Prochlorococcus marinus str. MIT 9312: one gene and its partner. The protein of the gene in region 2 binds, or shares a complex with, the protein of the main gene of each other region. Links are inferred from orthologs where the notes say so. Each region holds a gene or a part of one and is shown on either strand. Other genes may lie near its edges. The genes, in order: pheS and pheT.

What was found.
Region 1: the proteins of pheT (region 2) and pheS are in contact, whole or in part, in a crystal structure (PDB 6P24), measured with the Escherichia coli proteins. The link is inferred for Prochlorococcus marinus str. MIT 9312 from one-to-one orthologs.

Annotation. Positions count from the first base shown.
Region 1 is NC_007577.1:1,276,406-1,288,345, forward strand. What follows is about bases 4,450-7,301. They hold pheS (phenylalanine--tRNA ligase subunit alpha), read right to left. Parts: upstream 6,454-7,301; coding sequence 5,446-6,453; downstream 4,450-5,445. Other genes in these bases: PMT9312_RS07045 (bifunctional cobalt-precorrin-7 (C(5))-methyltransferase/cobalt-precorrin-6B (C(15))-methyltransferase), read left to right, coding at 4,450-4,453; PMT9312_RS07050 (NAD(+) kinase), read right to left, coding at 4,467-5,375; surE (5'/3'-nucleotidase SurE), read left to right, coding at 6,523-7,301. Also shown: ATP-dependent zinc metalloprotease FtsH, read right to left, coding at 1-1,143; bifunctional diaminohydroxyphosphoribosylaminopyrimidine deaminase/5-amino-6-(5-phosphoribosylamino)uracil reductase RibD, read right to left, coding at 1,259-2,353; PMT9312_RS07035 (DUF3122 domain-containing protein), read right to left, coding at 2,369-2,869; PMT9312_RS07040 (hypothetical protein), read right to left, coding at 2,844-3,149; more of PMT9312_RS07045, read left to right, coding at 3,179-4,449; more of surE, read left to right, coding at 7,302-7,332; PMT9312_RS07065 (DUF3611 family protein), read right to left, coding at 7,312-7,845; PMT9312_RS07070 (bifunctional riboflavin kinase/FAD synthetase), read left to right, coding at 7,914-8,837; PMT9312_RS07075 (thiamine phosphate synthase), read left to right, coding at 8,845-9,900; sulfur carrier protein ThiS, read left to right, coding at 9,890-10,099; PMT9312_RS09870 (hypothetical protein), read left to right, coding at 10,212-10,379; PMT9312_RS10060 (hypothetical protein), read left to right, coding at 10,447-10,578; nickel pincer cofactor biosynthesis protein LarB, read right to left, coding at 10,583-11,239; PMT9312_RS07090 (TIGR03792 family protein), read right to left, coding at 11,236-11,682; ispF (2-C-methyl-D-erythritol 2,4-cyclodiphosphate synthase), read right to left, coding at 11,679-11,940.
Region 2 is NC_007577.1:856,276-868,423, forward strand. Bases 8,920-11,979 are described here. They hold pheT (phenylalanine--tRNA ligase subunit beta), read right to left. Parts: upstream 11,642-11,979; coding sequence 9,197-11,641; downstream 8,920-9,196. Other genes in these bases: PMT9312_RS04750 (hypothetical protein), read right to left, coding at 8,920-9,092; rpmG (50S ribosomal protein L33), read left to right, coding at 11,742-11,936; rpsR (30S ribosomal protein S18), read left to right, coding at 11,949-11,979. Outside these bases: cobaltochelatase subunit CobN, read right to left, coding at 1-939; PMT9312_RS04715 (branched-chain amino acid transaminase), read left to right, coding at 1,012-1,926; metH (methionine synthase), read left to right, coding at 1,941-5,507; PMT9312_RS04725 (hypothetical protein), read right to left, coding at 5,517-5,735; PMT9312_RS04730 (DUF2237 family protein), read left to right, coding at 5,833-6,216; PMT9312_RS04735 (DUF4922 domain-containing protein), read left to right, coding at 6,265-7,095; PMT9312_RS04740 (hypothetical protein), read right to left, coding at 7,099-7,278; PMT9312_RS04745 (molecular chaperone DnaJ), read left to right, coding at 7,425-8,435; more of PMT9312_RS04750, read right to left, coding at 8,844-8,919; more of rpsR, read left to right, coding at 11,980-12,148.

The DNA of each region.
Region 1 (11,940 bases), 420 kb from region 2 along the record:
GTCTGCACCGGCAAACCCACTTGTAGCTTGAGCTATAGAATCTAAATCTATTGAATCTGAAAGTTTAACTTTTTTTGTGTAGATCTCTAATATAGTTTTTCTGCCGGATAAATCTGGTCTATCAACTAAAACCTGTCTATCAAATCTTCCTGGTCTTAGAAGGGCCGCGTCAAGCACTTCGGGCTGGTTAGTAGCAGCAAGTACTATAACAGGCTTATCAGCAGAGGCAAATCCATCCATTTCGGTAAGAAGCTGATTTAAAGTTTGTTCTCTCTCATCATTACCACCAACTACTCCCATTGATCCTGAACGACTTTTACCAATAGCATCTAATTCGTCAATAAAAATAATGCAAGGGGCTTTTTTCTTAGCTTGCTCAAATAAATCCCTGACTCTTGCTGCACCTGCACCTACAAAAAGCTCAACAAATTCAGAGCCAGAAATAATGAAGAATGGAACTTCTGCTTCTCCAGCAACAGCTTTTGAAAGAAGAGTTTTTCCTGTTCCTGGAGGGCCTACAAGAAGAACTCCCTTTGGAATTCGGGCACCAATATCTGTATATCTCTCAGGTTTTTTTAAGAAATCAACGATTTCCGTTAATTCGTCCTTAGCTTCGTCAACCCCTGCCACATCTGCAAAAGTTACTTTTGATTCATCATCGGGTACATATACTTTAGCTTTACTTTTAGTAAAACTTAGAGCTCCTTGAGCACCTCCGCCTCCCATACTTCTTCTAGCAAAGAATTGCAGAACAAGAATAAAAATTAAAGGCGGAACAACCCAGCTCAAGATAGTTGAAAAGAAATTAGGTTTCTTTGGAGGAGCAGCAGCGAATTCAACCCCTTTACTCTCCAACCTTTGTGGAAGATCCATATCAAAAATTGGGGTGGTTGCTAAAACTGAAGGTGCACCTTCTTCAGCACCATTAAGTTCATACCTGATTTGCTCCTGTGTTATGTACGCTCTTTTAACTTCCCCATCATTAACCTGATCTATAAATAAGGAGTAGGGAACTCTCGGTATCTGCATATTTTGACTAGGGAAAAGGCTACTAAACAAAAGTAATGCTCCAACTCCTATCAAAATGATATTTACAATTCCAAATCTTCTATTAGGTTGATTATCGTCTTGTCTTATTGGCATGATTGTGGGCAAATTTGAACTTATTATAAACTAAACGAAAAGTTTCTGTATCTGTATTATTTTTTTTGGGTAAGAACCGTACGGTACTTTGACCCATTGAGTTTAATAGTGAAAACTAAATTTTTAATTCACTCTTTACGCATATATCATTACCAATCAAACTAACCTGAGAATCACTTAATTTTATAATCTCATGCATTTCTTCAAATTGAAAATCTCCAAGGGGGTTCATATTAGTTTGGCCTCCTAAAATTTTTGGTGCAATAAAAGATATTATTTCATTAATGCAATCTGACTTAACAGCCGAAGTCGCCAATTTTGGGCCACATTCCCACAAAACTTTGTTACATCCTCTTTTAGCTAATAATTTTGAAATTAACTCTGGATTATCTGATGATACCTTTTCAACTTCCACACATTGTGGAATGTTGGTAAGAAATTTTTCATTGGCCGTTGAAGAATCATAAATAACTAAAGTTTTTGCCTCATCACAATCCCAAAGATTAGATTTTGGAGGTAAATCTAAGGTTTTTGTGAAAACAACTCGCAATGGTTCAGGATTTTTCAAACCTCTAGTAGTCAATAGTGGATTATCCTGTCTTAATGTGTTTCCACCAATAATTATTGCATCAAATTCAGTTCTAAAAGAATGCACTAATGATCTTGAATCTTTATTAGTAATCCATTTACTTTTACCATTTTTTAAACCTATCCGTCCATCAATACTCATTGCCCATTTAAGAACTCCAAATGATTTCTCAGTTATGGTCCTGTAAATAAAAGCCTTATTTAATTCTAAAGATTCTTTTTTACATAATCCTAAGTGAACTTTAATTCCAGCTTGTTTGAGCAATTTAATACCTTTACCAGATACTCTTTTATCAGGATCTTGAATAGAGATATATATTTTTTTAATCCCAGACGATATCACTTTATCAACACATGGAGGTGTTTTACCATGGTGGCAGCAAGGTTCGAGATTCACATACATATAACCATCTTTAACCTCTTTTTTTAAATTATTAAAAGCCATTACCTCAGCATGAGGTTCCCCAGCCTTGTAATGAAAACCTTCAGAAATAAGATTTCCATTTTTATCTAGTATTACTGCTCCCACCAAAGGATTTGGGCTAGTTTTACCTTTACCTAATGAAGCTAAAAAAATAGCTCTCTTCATCCATTTTATATGGCTTACATTTTTTTCAGACATCTCGTGAATCAATAATCAACTTAGTGATCTCCATTCTTTAACCAAAAAAGGAGGAACAGGTAACTCTGAAAAAACACCTGATAAAGATAATCTCAATGGTCTATTTTTATCAATATTTTGAATAAGCTCATCAAGATCAAATTCTGCAGCTGCTTGTCTAACATCATTTGCTAATTCTAAGTTAAGTAATGTTTTGTCATTCATTAACCAGCTTTTTCTTCCAGATTCAACCCTTAATACAGTGGGGTGGTCGATCCTTAAAGTTCCAGGATATCCTATAACCCTTAGAATTAATTTGTCTTCAAAAAGAGGAGATTTATAAGCTACTAACTGCCAAGTTTCAAAGTCCAAATCCCTTAAAAACTCACTACTCGCATTTATCAGTTCACCATTAATTTCCGTTTCTGCAATTTCTGCATAAACTTTTAATGGGTTAAAAATAAAAGACAGAAATATCATCAATATTAATATCCCTTTTAAAAAAATATTATTATTTGATTTTGTAATTTTCCTCATTTTCAGAATCCATAAGAGCATCTAAAGTTACAGCTGTTCTAACTATAGCTTGATATCTTTTAATTATTTTACGATTTTTTTCTATAACTCGAGATAAATTCAAAGAGTCTTTTTCAGAATAGCTAGATGTTAATTCGCTAGAATCTTCTTCAAGACACTCAAATTCACTATCCTTATTAATTAAGGTTAATAATAAATCATGTAATCTCTTTCTCCTTTCAGACAATTGATTTATTATTGTAACTCGATCAATAATAGGATAATTCACTAAAACATTCAAATAGATTAGATTCTTTTCCTTAGATATTCATGACTGAAATAAATAGAAAAATTTATATTGTAGGGATTAATTCTTTTAAATTTGAAGATTTACCTTTTAAATTACAAAATCTATTTAATGAGACAGTAAATATTGCAGTGCCTAATTCATATCTTGAAAAAATTAAATCATGGAGCGAAAACGATTTAAAACAAAAAAAATTATTTTATGCAAGCAAAAGTAATAACGAACTCATTAACTGGCTTCGGTCTCAAAAAAATGATGTTATTTTAATTTCAAGAGGCGATCCTCTTTGGTTTGGAATTGGAAGAATACTCCTAGAAAATTTTTCAAAAGATGAATTAAATTTCTACCCTTCAAATACTTGTATTCAATTAGCATTTAGTAAGTTAAAAATTCCTTGGCAGGATACTATTAATGTAAGTATTCATGGGAGAGATTCCACTAAGTTAGTTGAGGCACTTAAAACCAAGCCTTCAAGTTTGGCTATTATTACAGATTCAAACAACAAAAGTTTAGAAATTATCCAAAAAAACTTATCAGAATTAAATCTGATTGACTTTTATGATTTTTGGCTTTGTGAAGAAATAGGTTTCGACAATGAAAATATAAGAAAATTAAATCTTAAAGAGTCATTGCCCTCCGATATCTCGAGTTTGAACATTGCTGTTCTAACAAAAGCAAGGAAAATTTTTTCGAATAATGATTTACCTCTTTTCGGAATCAGTGACATTATTTTTAAAACTTTTGAAGACAGACCAAATTTATTAACTAAAAGGGAGGTTCGTATTCAAATCTTAGCTGATTTAGAACTCCCAAAAAAAGGTGTAATTTGGGATATAGGAGCAGGTTGTGGATCAATTGGTTTAGAGGCATTAAAACTAAGGCCTAATTTAGATTTATTTTGTATCGATAAAAGAATTGGCTCAAAAGGCTTAATATTAGAAAACTCAAAAAGGCTGGGAGTTAAACCAAAATCTATTTTTGAGGAAGACATAAATAATACCTTCAACAAGATAAATTTTATTTCTTTTGAAAAACCTAATAGATTAGTAATTGGAGGATGCGATAAAAAGACTAAACTTCAAATCATTAATAAACTGGGCCAAGATATGAGTAGTGGAGATATTATCTTAATCCCAATAATAGATATTCAAACTATAGAAGAATTAAAAGAGGAATTAGAAAATAAAAATTTTAATACAAATTTAAATTTAATACAGACTTACAAAAGTTTAAGTATCGCAGAAGGAATGAGATTAGAACCAAATAATCCTGTATTTTTATTAAAAGGGAAAAAATAAATTAAGATAATTTTTATTTGTTTGGTTTAGCCACATGGGGTAATCCCCAACCTAGTTTATTTCTTAATACTTGAAAAAATTCATGATCTTCAAGTCTAATAAACTTAACTGAGTGTTTACTTTTTCTTATCAAAACTCTATCTTCAGGCCAAACGTAACAACCAGCATTTCCATCCACAACCATTACTAATCTTTCAGGAGTTGCAGGGAAAACAGTTACTGGCTCTGAATCATTAAAAACTAGTGCCCTTGATGCCAATGAATGCGGCGCAATTGGAGTTAATTGAACAACTGGACAATCAGGAGTAATAACTGGTCCTCCAGCACTAAGAGAATATGCAGTAGATCCAGTTGGAGTAGATAAGATTACACCATCAGCCGAAATATCCACAGGGGCATGTCTTCCTATAGAGATCTCAAAATGACACATACTTGTAAGAGGTTCTCTATGAAGGGCCATCTCATTAAGGCAGAGAGACTCCCACCTCCTCTGATCATTCCTCATTACACTAACGATAAAACAAGTTCTTTCTTCAATATCCCAATTCCCAGTAATAATTTTATCTATAGCTTCATTTAGGTTGGATAAATAAGCTTCCGCAAGAAATCCTAAATGACCAGTATTTATTGTAAGGATTGGAATTTTTGCAGGTGCCGTTTGCCTTGCAGCAGAAAGCACAGTTCCATCTCCGCCAAGAACAATTGCAAATTCCATTGAGGAATCAAACCCCTCGGGAACACAATTGGTATATCCCAATGGACGAACATGTTGATCAGGATTGGCAAATCCAACCATTCCACCAGAGCTACTAACCCTTATGACCTCATAATTGGATTTTTCCAATTTTTCCTGAACAGAACTTGCGGTTTGAACGGCTAGTTCTTTCCCATCATTAACTATTAGTCCTGCTTTAAGTACCAATCAAAAAACTAAAACTACAACTATTTTAAACTAATTTGCTGGACAATCATAATTTATAACTTAAATTCTATTAAAACTGTTCTAAGAATCTAAGATCATTTGTATAAAATTTTCTAATATCGTCAATCTGATGTCTTACCATACAAAATCTTTCAACGCCTAATCCAGCTGCAAATCCAGTCCATTTTTCAGAATCTATTCCTAATTTCTCCAAAACCTTGGGATCTACCATTCCGCAGCCCATTACTTCTAACCATTTACCTTTCCATTGAACGTCCACTTCGGCCGAGGGTTCAGTGAATGGGAAATAACTAGCTCTAAATCTTACAGGAATATCTCCAAAAAAAGTCTTTAAAAAAGTAAGAACTGTCCCTCTTAGGTGGCTAAAATTTATATCTTGATCTATGCATAAAACCTCAACCTGATTAAATACTGGAGAGTGGGTAGCATCTACAGCATCTCTCCTATAAACTCTCCCAGGAGCAATAATTCTTACTGGAGGAGGATTTTTTTCTAAGTACCTTATCTGAACGGGAGAAGTATGGGTCCTCAAAAGTCGATTTTCATCTAAATAGAAAGTATCTTGCATATCTCTTGCAGGATGATTTTTGGGTATATTTAGAGACTCAAAATTATAAAAATCACTTTCTATTTCAGGACCACTTTCAACGGTATAACCTAAACCACAAAAAATATCTATGATCTCATCTTGAGTTGAAATTAAGGGATGCTTGCTTCCAGGAGGTGTTCCAATTGAAGGAATAGTTACATCAATTTTTTCATTTTTGATCTGCTGATCTAAGGCTTCATTATTTAATTGATTTTTTCTTTTATTAAGTAAATCTTGCAAATTTATCTTTATAAAATTTGCTTTTTGGCCAACAATTGGTCTTTCGGCAGCAGATAATTGACCCATTATTTTCAGAATTATTGACAAATCACCTTTTTTTCCTAGTAAGGAAACTCTTAATTTATCCAGTTCTTCATGAGTAGAAGCATTATCTATATTATTTTTTGCTGTTAGAGAAAGATTATTTAGTTTTTCCTCAATTTGACTTAATGATTCAATTTGACGCACTGATATAGTAAAAGTAGGTATTGCTTTCATCTTACTTAAATATCGTCCATAAATAAAATGTATTGAATAATGGAATCGTTAAATATATTAATTAGTAATGATGATGGTGTTTTTGCAGAGGGATTAAGAGCTTTAGCCAAATCAGCACAGAAGAGAGGTCATAAGGTAACAGTAGTATGTCCTGACCAAGAAAGATCAGCTACTGGTCATGGTCTTACTTTGCAATCTCCACTAAGAGTGGAAAGGGCAGACGAATTATTTGAGAGAGGGATCAAAGCTTGGGGATGTTCGGGCACGCCTGCTGATTGCGTCAAATTAGCATTATCTGAGCTCTTGGATAATAAACCTGATCTAGTTCTATCTGGAATAAATCACGGGCCAAATTTAGGGACAGATATTTTTTGTTCAGGCACTGTTGCAGCAGCCATGGAGGGAACTTTAGAAAATGTTCCCTCCATGGCAATAAGTGTTGCGAGTTTTAAATGGAAGAATTTTGAATTTGCTGGAGAAATGGCAATAAATATTGCAGAACAAGCAATTAAGGATAGTTGGCCACCTTCACTTCTACTAAATTTGAATATTCCTCCCTGCGAGAAAAATAAAATAAAAGAATTATCCTGGACAAGATTATCAATCAGAAAATATAAAAATCAATTTTCTAAACGGGAAGACCCAAGGGGTGATGATTATTATTGGTTAGCAGGTGAGGTAGTTTTAGATCTTAAATCAAAAGGTTACGGTCCAAAAAATTGGCCCAGTGATGTATCTCAAATACAAGAAAATAAAATATCGCTTACACCCGTTGAACCAGATTTATTTTGGAGAGGTGGTTTGGAGTTATTGCCTAAGATAAATAATTCATTTGTAAATCCTTCTTAAAAGCCATAAAGAAAAGCAAAGTCCAAAAAAGTGAGCAGCAATAACTTGTGTATTACTGAGCACCGATAAAATCTCAAGCCCAGTGATTGGGATATCAGATGTTGCAGTTATCAATTGCCCTGTTGTTTGAGATGATGCTTGTATAAATAGCGCACCCATAAGTGCTTGATATCCAACTAACCCAAACAAAGTCCCTAGTAAATCAACTACCAAGCCTCTTTTTATTAATTTACTTGTTTGTCCTCTTGAGGGTCTTGCGTTGCTTGCAATTGCTCTACCAGTTCTAACTATTAACCAACCTTGCCAAAGACTAAAAAGTAGTAAAATTAAAGAAATTGTTGTTAGTGATAGTCCAGGCGTTAATCCAAGCTGTCCTTCGCTATTATTTACAACATTTGAAAAAAGCAAAACAGCCGCAACAACAACACCTAAAATGGATTGAACCCAAAAGCGTATCCATCCAATACGCCGCATTCCAAATGAGAGCGACTGAAAATCAATTTTGTCAGACATTCATTTGTTTGAATAAACTATAATCTATTCAAATTTGCCATCAAAATCATAAAATTGCACGTAATCTTTTGATCTCTTTAATATCACCATCTGAAGTTAAGAATCCTACTTCAATAGCAATTGGAAGTTTTGATGGCCTACATGCTGGTCACAGAAAATTAATCGAGAGCGTTATTGAAGAAAATCAATATACCCCAACAATTGCGAGCTTCTGGCCTCATCCTAGAGAAATTTTATACAAAGAGACACGCCTTAGGCTTGATCTCCCCGAAGAAAAACTTCCTATTCTTGAAGATCTCGGGATTGAACAATTAGTTCTAATCCCTTTTGATAAGAAACTATCTAATTTAAGTGCTGAAAGTTTTGTAAGAGATATTTTGATAAATCAATTACAAGCAAAAAATATTTTTGTAGGTGCTAATTTTAAGTTTGGTTATAGAAGAAGTGGAGATGTAAATACCATAAAAAATACGATTAAAAATATGGATATAAAACTAAAAATAACTCCAATTTTAGAAGACAATGAAGGTAGAATTAGTAGCAGCAGAATAAGAGATTTATTACTGAACGGTGACCTGAAAAATGCCTACAAAATTCTTAATAGGCCTTATAGTTTTAATGGAAATGTTGTGAGAGGTAAAGGTATTGGGAAAAGAATAGGATGGCCCACCGCAAATCTTGAAATAGATGGTAGAAAGTTTTTACCAGGAGAAGGAGTCTACGCAGCGTGGACAATTATAGAAAATTCTAATCAGAAAATTCCATCTGTTATGAATCTTGGTTCTCAACCAACAATAAATCCATTATTGCCATCTGCAGTTGAAGTTCATCTCATTAACAAAAATATGAATCTTTATGGTTTGAATTTATCTGTAGAACCAGTTGAAAAGCTGAGATCTCAAATCCAGTTCCAAAATGTAGATCAACTCTCTAATCAAATTAAAGAAGATAGAGATTATGCCCTTAAGGTTTTTAAAAACCATAAAAAATAAGTTTCTAATGCAGAATTCAAGCCCAAAAGAACCTGAAGATTTAAGAATTTTTCAAATTATTGATGCAAATCTTGATAGAGCTCGAGAAGGCTTAAGAGTTCTTGAAGATTGGTCAAGATTTGGGTTAGGGGAGAATAATTTTGTAACTAAGATAAAAAATTTTAGACAAATTCTAGGTAAAAATCATTTAGAAATTTATAAACAATCCAGGAATTACAATGAGGACAAATGTAAAGGGTTGACTCATCAAGAGCAACTCAAAAGAAAAGCTCCTAAGCAAATAATAAGTTCCAATGCAGGCAGAGTGCAAGAAGCTTTAAGAGTGATAGAAGAATTCTCAAGACTCCATAATCATGAACTTTCAAAAATCGCTTCAGAAATTAGATATGAAATTTATAATCTAGAGATTGACTTGTTAAATTTAAGCAAACGTAAAAAGTCGGATGAAATATTATACAAAACTCATTTATATGTAATAACAGATCAAAAGAAAAACTTATTAAGAATAATAGAAGATATCTTAATTGCAGGGGTAAAAATTATTCAATATAGATTTAAAACAGGAACTGATAAAGATAATCTTGAAGAAGCGATTCAGATTAAGAATTTATGTGAAAAATATAATTCATTATTCATCATTAACGATAGGGTTGATATAGCTATTGCATCAAATGCAGATGGTGTTCATCTCGGACAAGAAGATTTAGACTTAAAAACTGCAAGAAAATTATTAGGGTATTCAAAAATAATTGGCATAAGCGCAAATAATGAAAATGATATTTCTAACGCTCTTAAAGAAGGTTGTGATTACATAGGAATAGGACCGGTATTTGAAACTTCAACGAAAAAAAACAAAAAACCTTTAGGTATTGAAAAGATCAAAACATTAACAAAAGATTTAAATATTCCTTGGTTTGCTATCGGAGGTGTTACGACAAATAATATTTCATTTTTAAAAAGCCATGGTTTTAAAAAAGTTGCCTTAGTTTCGCAAATAATGAATTCTGAAGATCCGAAAGAAGACGCTATTATGATCTTAAAAGATTTGTCTAATGAAAATTAAGGTAAATGGAGAGGAAAAAAATATTGAACTTGATCAAGAAAATGCTCTACTATCTATAGTGCTAAGTTCCATGGGATATAAACCCAACACAATTGTTGTTGAATTAAATAATTTAATTATTAATTCAATAAAATGGGGAAAAGTAAAACTTAAAGATGGAGATAATTTAGAAATCGTTTCAATAGTGGGCGGCGGTTAAAAGATAAAATCTATGTATATTAAAAATCTTCATAATTTTTTAAGTTTAGGCTTGAAACAATAACCAATTTTTTTCTTTTTTCGTTTTATATTCTTAATACTTAAATAAAAAAATGAAAGAAAAAATCGATAATAATTCAAGGTCCTTAAAGTGGGAGCAAAATGGGGAGTTGGCCCATAAAGATTTATCTGAGTTGATAGAAAGATTAAAAAATGTAGAAAGTGAACATACTTCATCTGAATTGTCTAGGTTAGGGACAAAAGCAAGCATAAAGGATTAAATTTGTTACTTAGATCTTGTTTTTGCAAGAATATGTACCAAATTATAGATACTGAATATAAAAATAAATGCCTAAAAGATTCCCAGAGTGGGTAAACACAGAGGTCGTGATTAAGGCAATCAAAATGAGAGAAGAAGGGATGCTTTCAAAACAACTCAATTTATGGATAGAAAACCTATTAGAAATCGAAAAAAAGTAAGTATTTACGAAATACTTTTAATAATCCTTAGAGCTGCCATTGCTGCTCCGTAACCATTATCTATATTCATAACTGCAACGCCTGGAGAACAACTTGACAACATACTATTTAAAGCAGTTTCTCCATTCTTGCTAACGCCGTATCCGACTGAGACTGGTACTGCGATTATTGGTTGCGCCAACAATCCTCCCACCACAGTTGCTAAAGCTCCTTCCATCCCAGCACAAACTATTAATACATCGTATTTATTGATTTCTTCTAACTGACTAATTAATCGATGAAGTCCTGCCACTCCAACATCTATAAAAGATTGACAATTAACTCCATAGATTTCAAGCGCTAATTGAGCTTCAAGTGTTACAGGCAAATCACTAGAACCGCCTGAAATTATGGCAACTTTTTTATTTGTATTAAGTTTATTTAGATTTTTGCCAATTATCAGGCATTTTGCTTCTTCATAGAATCGTGCATCATCATAAAAATCTAAAAGATCAATAGCTTTTTCACTATTAATCCTAGTAATGAAAACAACCTCATTTTTACTTAATACATTTTCAGATAATCTCTTTAATTGATCGATACTCTTATCTTGTCCCCAAATTGCTTCAATGAGTCCAAGCCTTTCCCTTCTTTGAAAATCAAACCTAATATCTAAATTCATACTTGCTTATTTAACTCTCCCTCGTAAATCAATTCAAAAGGGTTTTCACTTACATTTAAATCAGTCTTAACATTATCTTCAAATTTTTCTTGCACTACATTTACTTCTGACATTGGTATGCTTTTCCATAATTTTTTACTTTTCCAATTTACCAATATTAAAGCCTCTTCTTTTTCTTTATCCCAAAATAATTGTCTCCCCAAAAAACCATCTTGAGAAGATAACCAAGGCTCCCAAATTTTTTTTTCAGTCTTTAACCATACTTCTTTATATTGAGCAGGAACTTTAAGTCTTAATTCTTCTACGACAAGTTCTTGTTTATAGTTATCCATTGCGATTGCTTCAGTAATATGAGTATTAATTTGATTAAGAAAAACAAATAAAGAGAAAAATAAGAAAAAAAAGCTTTTTATTCTCTTTTTAAAATTAGAATTTATTTTCATTCTTTTTTCTCGAGTAAAACTACAGAGTGACAACTTATTCCTTCTTCTCTACCTTCTGGTCCTAACTTTTCATTCGTAGTTGCTTTTATTCCAATAAAACTATTATCTATTTTTAGAGTATTAGAGAGATTTTTTTTCATTATTTCAACAAATGGTTTAATTTTTGGTCTTTCAGCAACAAGAACGCTATCAATATTATTTATTTCCCAACCTTGCTTTCTAACTAAATCAATAACCTTCGATAACAAAATTAGACTA
Region 2 (12,148 bases):
TTGCATTAATAAATCAGATGAATTCATTCCAATAGATGATTTTAGCCACTTTTTTCTTGATCTATTAGAAGAAAGAAGCTGTAAAATTGGAATTTTAAGAGAAGTAAAAATATTTGTTGAATTTTCAATTAAATCGTTATTTTTGATTTGCGATGAAGAAAATGAAGTTGTGGTAATTATTAGTTTAATATCTTCTTTTTTAAAAATGTCTATTAATTTCTTCTGAATAATATGATCTTTTAGTGTTGAAATAAAAAATGTTTTAGGAGATAGTCCGCATTTTCTTAATTGCAAGTTAAGTTTTTCGTTTACTTCAATTTCATTAGCTAAAAAAAGTGATTTATAGGATATTATTCCTATCTTTTCGCCTTTTTCATTTTTCCAATCATGTAAATAGGGATCTGCATAAAAAGTAATATTTAAAAACTCATCAGGAATTAATTTTTCATCTACAACTAAAAAATTTAAACAATTAAGAAACTTTCTATAATTATCCAGTCCTCCAGATCTTAGTAATCTAGAAATATTTAATGCAATATTTTTATCTATACTACTTATTTCACATAAGGAAATTTCCTGATCAATGGTACCTGATAGGATTACTAACTTCCTTTTTTTATTAACTGCTTGCCAATTTAAAAGTTGTTCAATTCCATAGTTCCATGTACCTTTATCTCCAAATATTCTAAGTACGACAACTTTTGCATAATTAATTGTTTTTAATAAATAATTATCTATTTGAGCTGAGGAATTTAAATTAGAAATTTCTAAAGCTCTTATATTATTTTTTAATGAAGCAAATTCTTTTTCTAACAATAAGTTTGATATAAGATTTAAATCAGCCTTGACACTTGTTATAAAAATAAAATCTGCAGCTGGTTGCTCAATTAAATCATCCTTATTCTTTTCATTTCCTGCTATATTTAATATCCTGTGCATTTTTATATATAAATAAGGTTTAGAATACGTACGTTGGATAAAACAAGTTTACCTTAATTAAATAAATTAAATATGCATGAATTTCTTCCATACGCCTGGTTCGAAGGTAAATGTATTCCATTTAAAGAAGCAAAAATATCAATAGCTACTCATGCACTACATTACGGTACTGCTGCATTTGGAGGAATGCGAGCGATACCTAACCCAACAAACAAAGAAGAATTTCTTTTGTTTAGAACTGATAAACATATAAAAAGATTATCTCAAAGTGCAAAATTACTCTTAACTGAAATTTCTGAAGAATATATTTTTAAAGCTTTAGAAGAAGTTATAAAAAGAAACAAGCCAGAAAAACCTATTTATATAAGACCATTTGTATATACAAGCGATTTAGGTATAGCTCCAAGGTTACACAATATTGAAACAGATTTCTTTATTTATTGTATTGAACTAGGAGATTATTTATCCCCAGATGGTGTTTCTTGTAGAATGAGTAGTTGGACAAGACAAGAAGATAGATCTCTCCCCTTAAGAGGAAAAATAAGTGGAGCATATATTACTAGTTCATTAGCAAAAACAGAAGCTAGTTTATCTGGTTTTGATGAAGCCCTGCTATTAAATTCAAGTGGTAAGGTAAGCGAAGCTAGTGGTATGAATTTATTTATTGTAAGGAATGGAGACTTAATCACTCCTGGTGTTGATCAAGATATCCTTGAGGGGATTACTAGAGCTAGTGTAATTGAATTAGCAAAATCATTTGGAATAAATGTAATTGAGAGACCTGTTGATAAAACAGAATTATTAATAGCAGATGAAGTTTTTCTAACTGGTACAGCAGCAAAAATTACACCAGTTAAAAAAATCGAATCAACTGAATTAAATGTTGAAAGACCAATAATGAATAAATTAAAAAGTAAGCTTATAGAAATAACAGAAGGTCGTTCTCAAGACTATGATAATTGGGTAACAAGAATTTCACTAATATAAATTTTTAGCTAAAAATGGAATCTTTCAGAACCTATCTAAATAGAGATGAAAAACCATTAATTATTTTTGACGGAGGTACTGGAACATCTTTTCAGAACTTAAATCTTACTGCAGATGACTTTGGAGGAAAAGAATTAGAGGGATGTAATGAAAACCTTGTTTTATCATCGCCAGAGGTAGTTGAGAACGTTCATAATTCATTTTTAGAAGCAGGTTGTCATGTTATAGAAACTAATACATTTGGAGCCTCATCAATAGTTCTTGATGAATATGATATTGCGGATAAGGCTTATGAGATAAATAAAAATGCGGCATTTATAGCAAAAAAAGCTGCTGACAAATACTCATCAGTTGATAAACCAAGGTTTGTAGCAGGTTCAATTGGGCCAACAACTAAATTACCCACCTTAGGACATATAGATTTTGATGAATTAAAGCAATCATATAAAGAACAAATTTATGGTCTTATAGATGGAGGAGTTGATCTTCTTTTGATTGAAACTTGTCAGGATGTTTTACAAATTAAATCTGCATTATTAGCATCAAAAGAAATTCTCGAAAGTAAAAATATTGATATACCTTTAATGGTATCTATAACAATGGAAACAACAGGTACTATGCTTGTTGGATCTGATATTGCATCTGCATTAACAATATTAGAGCCATTTAATATAGATATCCTTGGACTTAATTGTGCAACTGGTCCAGAGCAAATGAAGGAACATATTAAATATTTGTCTGAAAATTCTCCCTTCGCTATAAGCTGTATTCCCAATGCAGGTCTTCCTGAAAACATTGGTGGTGTAGCTCACTATAGATTAAAGCCAATAGAATTAAAGATGCAGTTAATGAATTTTATATATGACTTTAATGTTCAATTAATAGGTGGATGTTGTGGGACAACACCTGAACATACAAAATACCTCTCTTCAATAATAGATGAAATTATTGATAATGAAAGGACTAACAACAATGGCAAGAAAAATTCAAGTGGTTTTATTCCATCTGCCTCATCAATATATAACTCTGTGCCATACAAACAAGACAATTCAATTTTGATAGTAGGAGAAAGATTAAATGCAAGTGGATCGAAAAAGGTAAGGGAGTTATTAAATAACGACGATTGGGATGGCTTAGTTGCAATTGCCAAGCAGCAACAAAAAGAAAATGCTCACGTTCTTGATGTAAATGTCGATTATGTAGGAAGAGACGGAGTGAAAGATATGAAAGAAATAACATCAAGACTAGTTACCAATATAAATTTACCATTAATGATTGACTCTACAGATGCTGACAAAATGGAAAGTGGATTAAAGTCAGCTGGTGGTAAATGTATTATAAATTCAACCAATTACGAAGATGGCAATGAAAGGTTTGATCAAGTTCTAAATTTAGCCTTAGGGTATGGTTCAGGTCTTGTCGTTGGAACAATTGATGAAGATGGAATGGCAAGGAATTCAGAAAAAAAATATAAGATTGTCAAACGAGCGATTAATAGAACAAGAGAATGTGGTTTGTCAGATTATGAGCTATTTTTTGATCCATTAGCTCTGCCAATATCTACAGGGATAGAAGAAGATAGATTAAACGCTAAAGAAACTATTAGTGCTATTTTAAAAATTCGTGAAAATTTCCCAGATATTCATATCATACTTGGGATATCAAACATTAGTTTTGGTCTTTCACCATTATCAAGAATTAATCTAAATTCAATATTTTTAGATGAATGCATTAAAGCAGGATTAGATTCTGCTATCATCGCACCAAATAAAATTTTGCCATTATCAAAAATTACTGAAGAAACTAAAAAGCTTTGCTTAGATTTGATTTATGATAAAAGAGAATTTGAAGATGATATTTGTATTTATGATCCATTAGTTGAATTAACAAAGGCTTTTCAAGATTTATCCATTCAAGATTTCAAAAAAGCATCTTCAGATAATAAAAACCAAACTCTTGAAGAAAGTCTGAAAAATCATATTATTGATGGAGAAAAAATAGGATTAGAGGATCAATTAAATAAAGCGTTAAAAAAATATAAACCTCTTGAAATAATTAATACCTTTTTATTAGATGGGATGAAAGTTGTAGGAGATTTATTTGGCTCAGGTCAAATGCAATTGCCATTTGTACTCCAATCCGCTGAAACAATGAAATTTGCTGTTTCAATTTTAGAACCATATATGGAAACTGTAGATGAAAAAATATCAAATGGAAAACTCTTAATTGCAACTGTCAAAGGCGATGTACATGATATTGGAAAAAATTTGGTAGATATAATACTTACAAATAATGGTTATGACGTAATAAATCTAGGAATAAAGCAAGATGTTTCAGCAATTATAGATGCACAAAAAAAGCACAATGCAGATTGCATCGCTATGAGCGGATTACTTGTTAAATCAACTGCTTTTATGAAAGATAATTTAGAGGCTTTTAACAATGAAAATATTAGTGTACCAGTAATATTAGGAGGTGCAGCCTTAACCCCAAAATTTGTAAATGAGGACTGCAGCAAAATATATAAAGGGAAAATATTGTACGGAAAAGATGCGTTCACTGATCTTAAATTCATGAATGAATATATGGATAATAAGAAAAAGGGTAATTGGTCAAATACAGAGGGTTTCATTAACAATGAGGGTATAAATATTAATTTAGCCTCATCAAAATCCAACTCTCAAGCTGTTAAACAATCAATATCCATACAAACCGAGACTTCCAAATTAAATTTAAAAGAAAATTTTATAAGATCTAAATTTATAAATGAAGAAGATCCAATTCAAGCCCCTTTCTTGGGAACGAAAGTCTTGAACGATGTTGATATAGATTTAAATAAGTTAATATTTTATTTAGATACAAAAGCTCTATTTAGCGGACAATGGCAAATAAAAAAAGGAAAAAACCAAAGCGTAGATGAATACAATAACTATTTGGATTCATATGCTAAACCATTATTAAATAAATGGTTAGAGATAATTATAGAGAAAAAACTTATATCACCCAAAGCAGTTTATGGATATTTCAGATGCGGGAGAAAAGATAATAGTATTTTCTTATTTGATGAAAAATCATTAAATAAAATTTCCCAATTTAATTTTCCACGACAAAAATCTGGGAATAATTTATGCATAGCTGATTTTTATTGCGATTTGAAAAATGATAAACCGATAGATATATTTCCTATGCAGGCAGTAACCATGGGCGATATTGCTAGTGAATATTCTCAAAAATTATTTAAAGAAGATAAATATAGCGATTATTTGTTATTCCATGGACTTACAGTGCAATTAGCAGAAGCTCTAGCTGAGTATGTCCATGCATTAATTCGTATTGAATGTGGATTTAGGTCTGAAGAACCAGACAAAAATAGAGAAATACTAGCTCAAAAATATAGAGGAGCTAGATATTCTTTTGGTTATCCTGCATGTCCAAAAGTATCTGATTCAAACATACAATTATCATTGTTGGATGCAAAAAGAATAAACTTGACCATGGATGAATCTGAACAACTTCATCCAGAACAAAGTACTACAGCTATCATTTCACTACACTCAAAAGCTAAATATTTCAGCGCTTAAGCTAAATCTTTAGTTGTTTTCTAAATATTCAATAATTTCTTCCTGTAGTTCTTCCTTCGTTTCATTATCACCCAGATCAAGTCCCTCACCCGCGGCATCTTGTGTTAACTCAAGATAATATGAAGCACCATCACTAGATAAAAATTCTAATGCGGAAGTTTCATCACTATCTTTAAAAGCCTCATAAAGAGCTTTAAATGCAATGTTTTCAGTAAAGTCCCAATCCATAATGAAAAAAACCTTATTAGAATTATTACCTCCTTACCCCCCATACTCGTCAACCTTTTTTAAAGAAATGTTGGTGTTTTATTATTATTAAAAAACTATGACCATAAATAATCAAAATCAGTTAAATGTCCTTGGGGAGAAAATTGAGATTTGTAGTTGCGCACCTATGACAGGGTGGTTCAGGGATGGATTTTGCAACTATGACAAAAATGATGGAGGGAATCATTCCATATGTTGTGTAATGGATGATAATTTCCTGAAATATAGTAAATCACAAGGTAATGATTTAATAACTCCCATGCCTATTTATTCCTTCCCAGGACTAAAAGATGGTGATCATTGGTGTATTTGTCTTGATAGGTGGAAGCAAGCATTATTAGACGGTCTTGCACCAAAAGTCATATTAGAATCAACGAATATTGTAGTCTTAGAATCAGTACCTCTGGAAAAATTGAAAGAATATCAATTTAATAAAAAATAATTACAATTTTATTTTTTTTTTTAAAATGATAATGATAAATTTTTTTAAATGAGTTTAGAAATATATTGGAAAAAAGCACTAGAACAAACTAGATTATCAATTGATGATGAATCATTATATCCTCTCAAAACCGATATAATTACAAGAGATTTATATGAAAAAGACGACTTCATAATTAGGAAACTCGATACTTCAAAATTTAATAAAAAAAAAATTTATGGTCCTAAGCAAAATCCATTTTGTCCTTGGGAAACGATACTAGAAATTGATAAAATTGGTGATAATCATCAACTAATATTAAATAAGTACCCTGTACAAAAAGGTCATATTTTACTTATTACAAATGAATGGAAACCTCAAAATGGATGGTTAGATATTAAAGATTGGAGAGCGATCCAACAAGTTAATAAAGATACTAGTGGATTATGGTTTTTCAATAGTTCTCCAATTGCGGGAGCAAGTCAACCTCACAGGCATTTTCAACTTCTGCGTAGATCTAAAGGTGAGATATCATGCCCTAGAGAAAAGTGGTTTTTAGAGATGAACTCATATCAAGATCTAGATAGTAAGCTTAAAAAAAATATTATTGTATCCAAATTTAATTTTTTAGAAAATCCATCATGTCTTTTTGAATTTTACTTAGAATTATGCAAGAAATTAGGACTTGGGGACCCTATTAGTGATAAGAAACCGATATATCCTTACAATATTTTAATAACTAATAAATGGATCGCTATTATAAAAAGAAAAAATGATCATATTCATGGTTTCAGTATTAACGGTTTAGGATTCGCAGGATATCTATTAGTAACTGAAAGTTCAAATATAAATTATTTAAAGAAATTTGGCCCTGAAAAACTTCTAGAAAGTTTTGTTTGAATACTAGTTAGTTACTTCAACTTCATTATCCCTGCTTATTTGGCTTTCTAGAACTTCTATAGATGCTGTTACAGAGGCAATTTTACGTTCAAGTGAATCCTTAATATAATTGAGCATTTCTAATTTCTTATGTTGATAAAAACTCTTTTTTTCTTTAGATGACTTGAAATAACAATTAAACATTTTTTTTGTATTTATTATAAAAAGATACTTAATTGACTTGTGACATAAAAATAAATTGGTTTTAATTTAAAAACAATATTCCGTATGGACTTTCAATTTTTTTTGAATAAAATTAAATAAATTCCATACTATTCAAGAAAATATTATTGAATATTCCTGACAACTCAAATACAAAAAGAATTTCAATTGATTTACCTGAGGAACTAATTTCCAGGTTTGATCAATTACGAAAAGAGTGGGGATTTAGAGCAAGAGGACCTGTAATAGAAAAGATACTTAAAGAACTTCTTCAAGAAGATGATTTATTACCTAAGAACCAACAGCAAGAAATAGACTTTAACGAGAATAATAATAATAAAAATTTAAATATTGATGAAGATACTGCATTGGTATTAATTAAATCAGACGTAAAAAAAGAAGTTAATGAGATATCTTTGAATAAAAGATTTACAAATAACAATCAATATAAAGAAAAAGCCAACTCAAACATAAGCCTTCCCAATTTTGTTAAAAAAAAAGTAAAGAATCTAAGAAGAAGTATTAATAGTGAAAAATTAAAGGAGAATATTAATGATATTCAAATTAATACAATTAAAGAAACTGAATTAATAAAATGTCGAATTGAGTTAATTAGTCATTGGAAAACCTTATATGGATCAGTTCCTAATGATCATGTAGTAAAAGCATCGATGGATTGGTTTGAAAGGGATATATGGCCAAATCTTGATGGAACTGAAAATCTACCCTTTACGTGGAGTGCAGCCAATAAATTAATGTCAGAATTATGCCCATTTTGGATAAAGAAAAATCCTTCCCTTGAAATTGTTTTATTAATGATTGGCGTTTTAGAAGACCCTTTTGCTACATCAGATCTGATAAATAGAATACCAACACTTATGAGAAGGTTTATCAGTAGATTTAAGCGAAATAATAGATCAAATTCATTTGAAACTTTGGACTCAACAATGACAGTACATGGGGCACTTAAATTATTGAAATTATCAACATCCGCAGGATCCGCTCATACGTTCCGCAAAATTAGGGAGGCCTATAAATCAATAGCATTAGAGAAGCATCCAGATGCTGGAGGATCAACAGATCAAATGAGAAAATTAAATGAAGCGTATCAATTGCTAAAAAATCTTTATAGAAATTAGTATACTAATTCTCAAATAAGACTATTTATAAGTCTAATTAATAGTCTCATATAAGATATATGTTAAATTTAGAATTTCTAATTTTCGTCAATTATTTATTCAAATTAATGGAAACAATAATTATGTATAAATGAAATTAAAATAAAATTTACTTTTAAAAATAAAATTTTTTGTATAGTACTTCTTATATGAGACTTATTATAAGTCTAATAGATAGTCTCAAATTAGATATGTAAGATATAATAATTAATCAATTTATACGAAAACCCCCCAACTGTTTATTGCATAGGAAAAATTGAACAATAAATCAATAAACTATGTCCTTTCAATGTCCAAGATATTAATAAGGACTAGAAAGTCTTACTATAAGGTCCTTTTGTGTCTTGCCGTACTGTCTTAAAGACAGTACTAATTAGACTGAAGCTTTTGAATCGCAGTTTGCTTGTCAATACTAGGAACATCGCTTAATCCGTTTGCATCAAACCAAGGAGCATTAGCCCAATCAAACCCTTCCCCGAAAGTATTATCTGGAGAAGTTATATACCAATGACATGAAGCGTCAGGTACATCAACAGAGCATTTTGACCAATCGTCTGACCACTGAGGGACTTGTACCCAAAGCACTGAAGAAAGCAATAAAGATAGAAAACTGATCATGTACTTTATAATACAACATTAATCAGTTTTATATGATTATTACTTGTCTTATACTAGAATTAATATTAGACTAGTTTTTAGTCTAATATAAGACTTTTGGGAAGCTAATTTCTCAATTTAGTCTGAAAACTTTTTTCAATATTAGAAATGATGCTTGAGTGTATTGTTTTGATATCTGAGTCCAGTAATGTTTTATCTTGAGCTCTATAAGATAATCTAAATGTATAGCTTATATAATCCTCCCCAAGTTTAATATCTTCAAAAATATCTATTAAATAAACATCCTCTAAAAGATTTTTTCCTGTTTTTTTTATTAGTGAAGTTATATCGCTAATTAAGAATTTCTTACTGAAAACAAAATTTATATCCCTTTCTATTTTCGGAACAATTGGGTATTGCTTAAATATTGGAATCCATTTATTTTTTCTTGTACTAGCACCCAAAAGGTTATCTACATTTATGCTAAATAAATAAACGATTTTTAATGATTTCTTTTCTAGTATTAATTTGGGATGTATTTCGCCAAAATAACCTGCATCTTTTCCTTCAATAATCAATTTTGCTGTTCTGCCTGGATGTAGAAAATCAATTGAATCAGTAGGTTTATCATCAATTTTTATATTCAAAGATGATAAGGCTTCCTTTAACTTTCCTCTAGCCTGATAATAATTAAGATCATTATCCTTGTTAGAATTTACCCACTTTTCAAATCTTTTATTGCCAAAAATTGCACCATTCAGTACTTCTTTTTGAATGAACTCAGTATTCTTATGAAAAACATTTCCAATTTCAAATATATAACAACTGTTTTGTCCAGCTTTTATATTACGGTTTACTATTTCCAAATGTTCTTTCCAAATATTATCTCTTAGGCAGCTAGTTTCTAATAACAAAGGATTAGATATCTTTATAAGTGTTTCTTTATCTTCTGGAACAAGAGAGTAGCTAAGAACCTCGTTAAAACCATTTTCTGTAAATCCATTTTTTACCTTTCTCAATGCCAACTGCTCTGATGACAATTTCCCAGGTTTAATTGGATTAGGAAGGTTCAAGTCGAATCTGTCATACCCTATTAATCTCGCAATTTCTTCAATTAAATCTATTTCTCTTATTAAATCTTGTGATCTATTTGGAATTACTGCTACATCCCAACCATATTCTTTACTTTTTAAAGAACAACCTATGAGTGTTAATTTATCAACTATTTCAGTATCAGATATATTTCTTTTTTCAAATTGATCGTTAATGATTAATGGACCAAGAATTTTATGTATTCGACTTCTCCGTAATTTAATAAAAATATCCTCATTATTTTTTAAATTAGAAGTATTGATGATGGGTAAATTAATAGAAAAATATTCTTCTAAAAGATTCATTGCTCTTGTAACAGCGCTTATTGTGTTTTTTGACGAAATCCCTTTTTCATATCTGCTGCTAGATTCTGTTCTTATGCCAACCGCCTTTGAAGATTTTCTTATGGTAACTGGATTAAAAACAGCTCCCTCAAGGTAAATAGAAGAGGTAGTATTGCTTACAGAAGTCTCTAAACCACCTATCACCCCAGCAATAGCAACAGGTTTATCGGAACAAGTAACTACTGTAATATTTTCATTTAATTCATATTTTTTTCCATCCAAACATACAAGGCTTTCGTTATCCTTGGCTTTTCGTACAGAGAAGTCTTCTGGAGAAACATCCTTGCCAATTAAGTTAGATAATTTTTCCTTGTCAAACGCATGCAAGGGTTGCCCTTGTTCTAAAAGTATATAGTTTGTTAAATCAACTAGAAGATTAATCGACTTTATACCTGATTTTTCTATACGGTCTTTAAGCCATATTGGTGATAATTTATTTCCATTTACTCCATCAATGCAGCTTATTGTATAAATGCAATTAGATGTTATAGCCTCTGGACAAAGTTTAATTCCCTTATTTAAATGAATATTGTATTTATGGTTTAATTCTGGAAAACTTAATTTGGATTCTAAAAGGGCAGAAATTTCTCGGGCTATACCTATAACCGACATTCCGTCAGGTCTATTAGCTGTAATGGCTAAATCATATATAAAATCATTTAATTGAAGTAAGTCAGACACTGGAGTGCCTAATTCATGTTTTAAGGCTAAATCTTCATCAATGATCTCTATCCCTTCGCTAGAGTCTTCTAATCCTAGTTCCTGCAGAGAGCATATCATTCCTTCACTCATGACACCTCTAATTTCACTTCTTTTAATAGTTAAATCAACGGCATTTAATTTGGCGCCGACAGTAGCAACATAAACATAAACATTTGGTTTAATATTTCGCGCACCACAGATAATTTGTAGATTCTTTGAAGTACCAATATCGACTTGGCAAATTGAGAGTTTGTCAGATCCATCGTGTTTTAAAACAGATAAGACCTTACCTAAAACAACACCATTTACATTTTTAGAACAATCTTCTAATGATTCAACCTCAAATCCACCAATAGATAATTTCTCAGAGAGATCTACAGGAGTAGAAGAAATTTCTACTAAATTTTTCAACCAATTTTGAGAAACTTTCATATATATTTTTAATCAATGATGATAAAAGAAATGATTATATCTTCAAAATAGTTTGTTGAAGATGTACAATAGAAAATTATACAATAAAGTATTAATTAAAATGGCTAAAAAAGGGACAAGAGTTGTAGTGACCCTGGAATGTACTGAAGCTAGGACAAGCACAGATCCTAAGAGATCAAATGGTGTCTCAAGATATACTACTGAAAAGAATCGTAGAAATACAACTGAAAGATTAGAACTAAAAAAGTTTAATCCTCATTTAAATAGAATGACAATACACAAAGAAATAAAGTAATCGAATCAAATCATGCCTAATTCAATTTTTAAAAAACAATTATCACCTATCAAACCCGGAGATCCTATTGACTATAAGGATGTAGAACTACTAAAAAAATTCATAACTGAGAGGGGCAAAATCCTACCAAGAAGGATGACTGGTTTAACCTCAAAGCAACAAAGAGATCTTACATTAGCTGTAAAAAGAGCCCGAATTGTAGCTCTCTTACC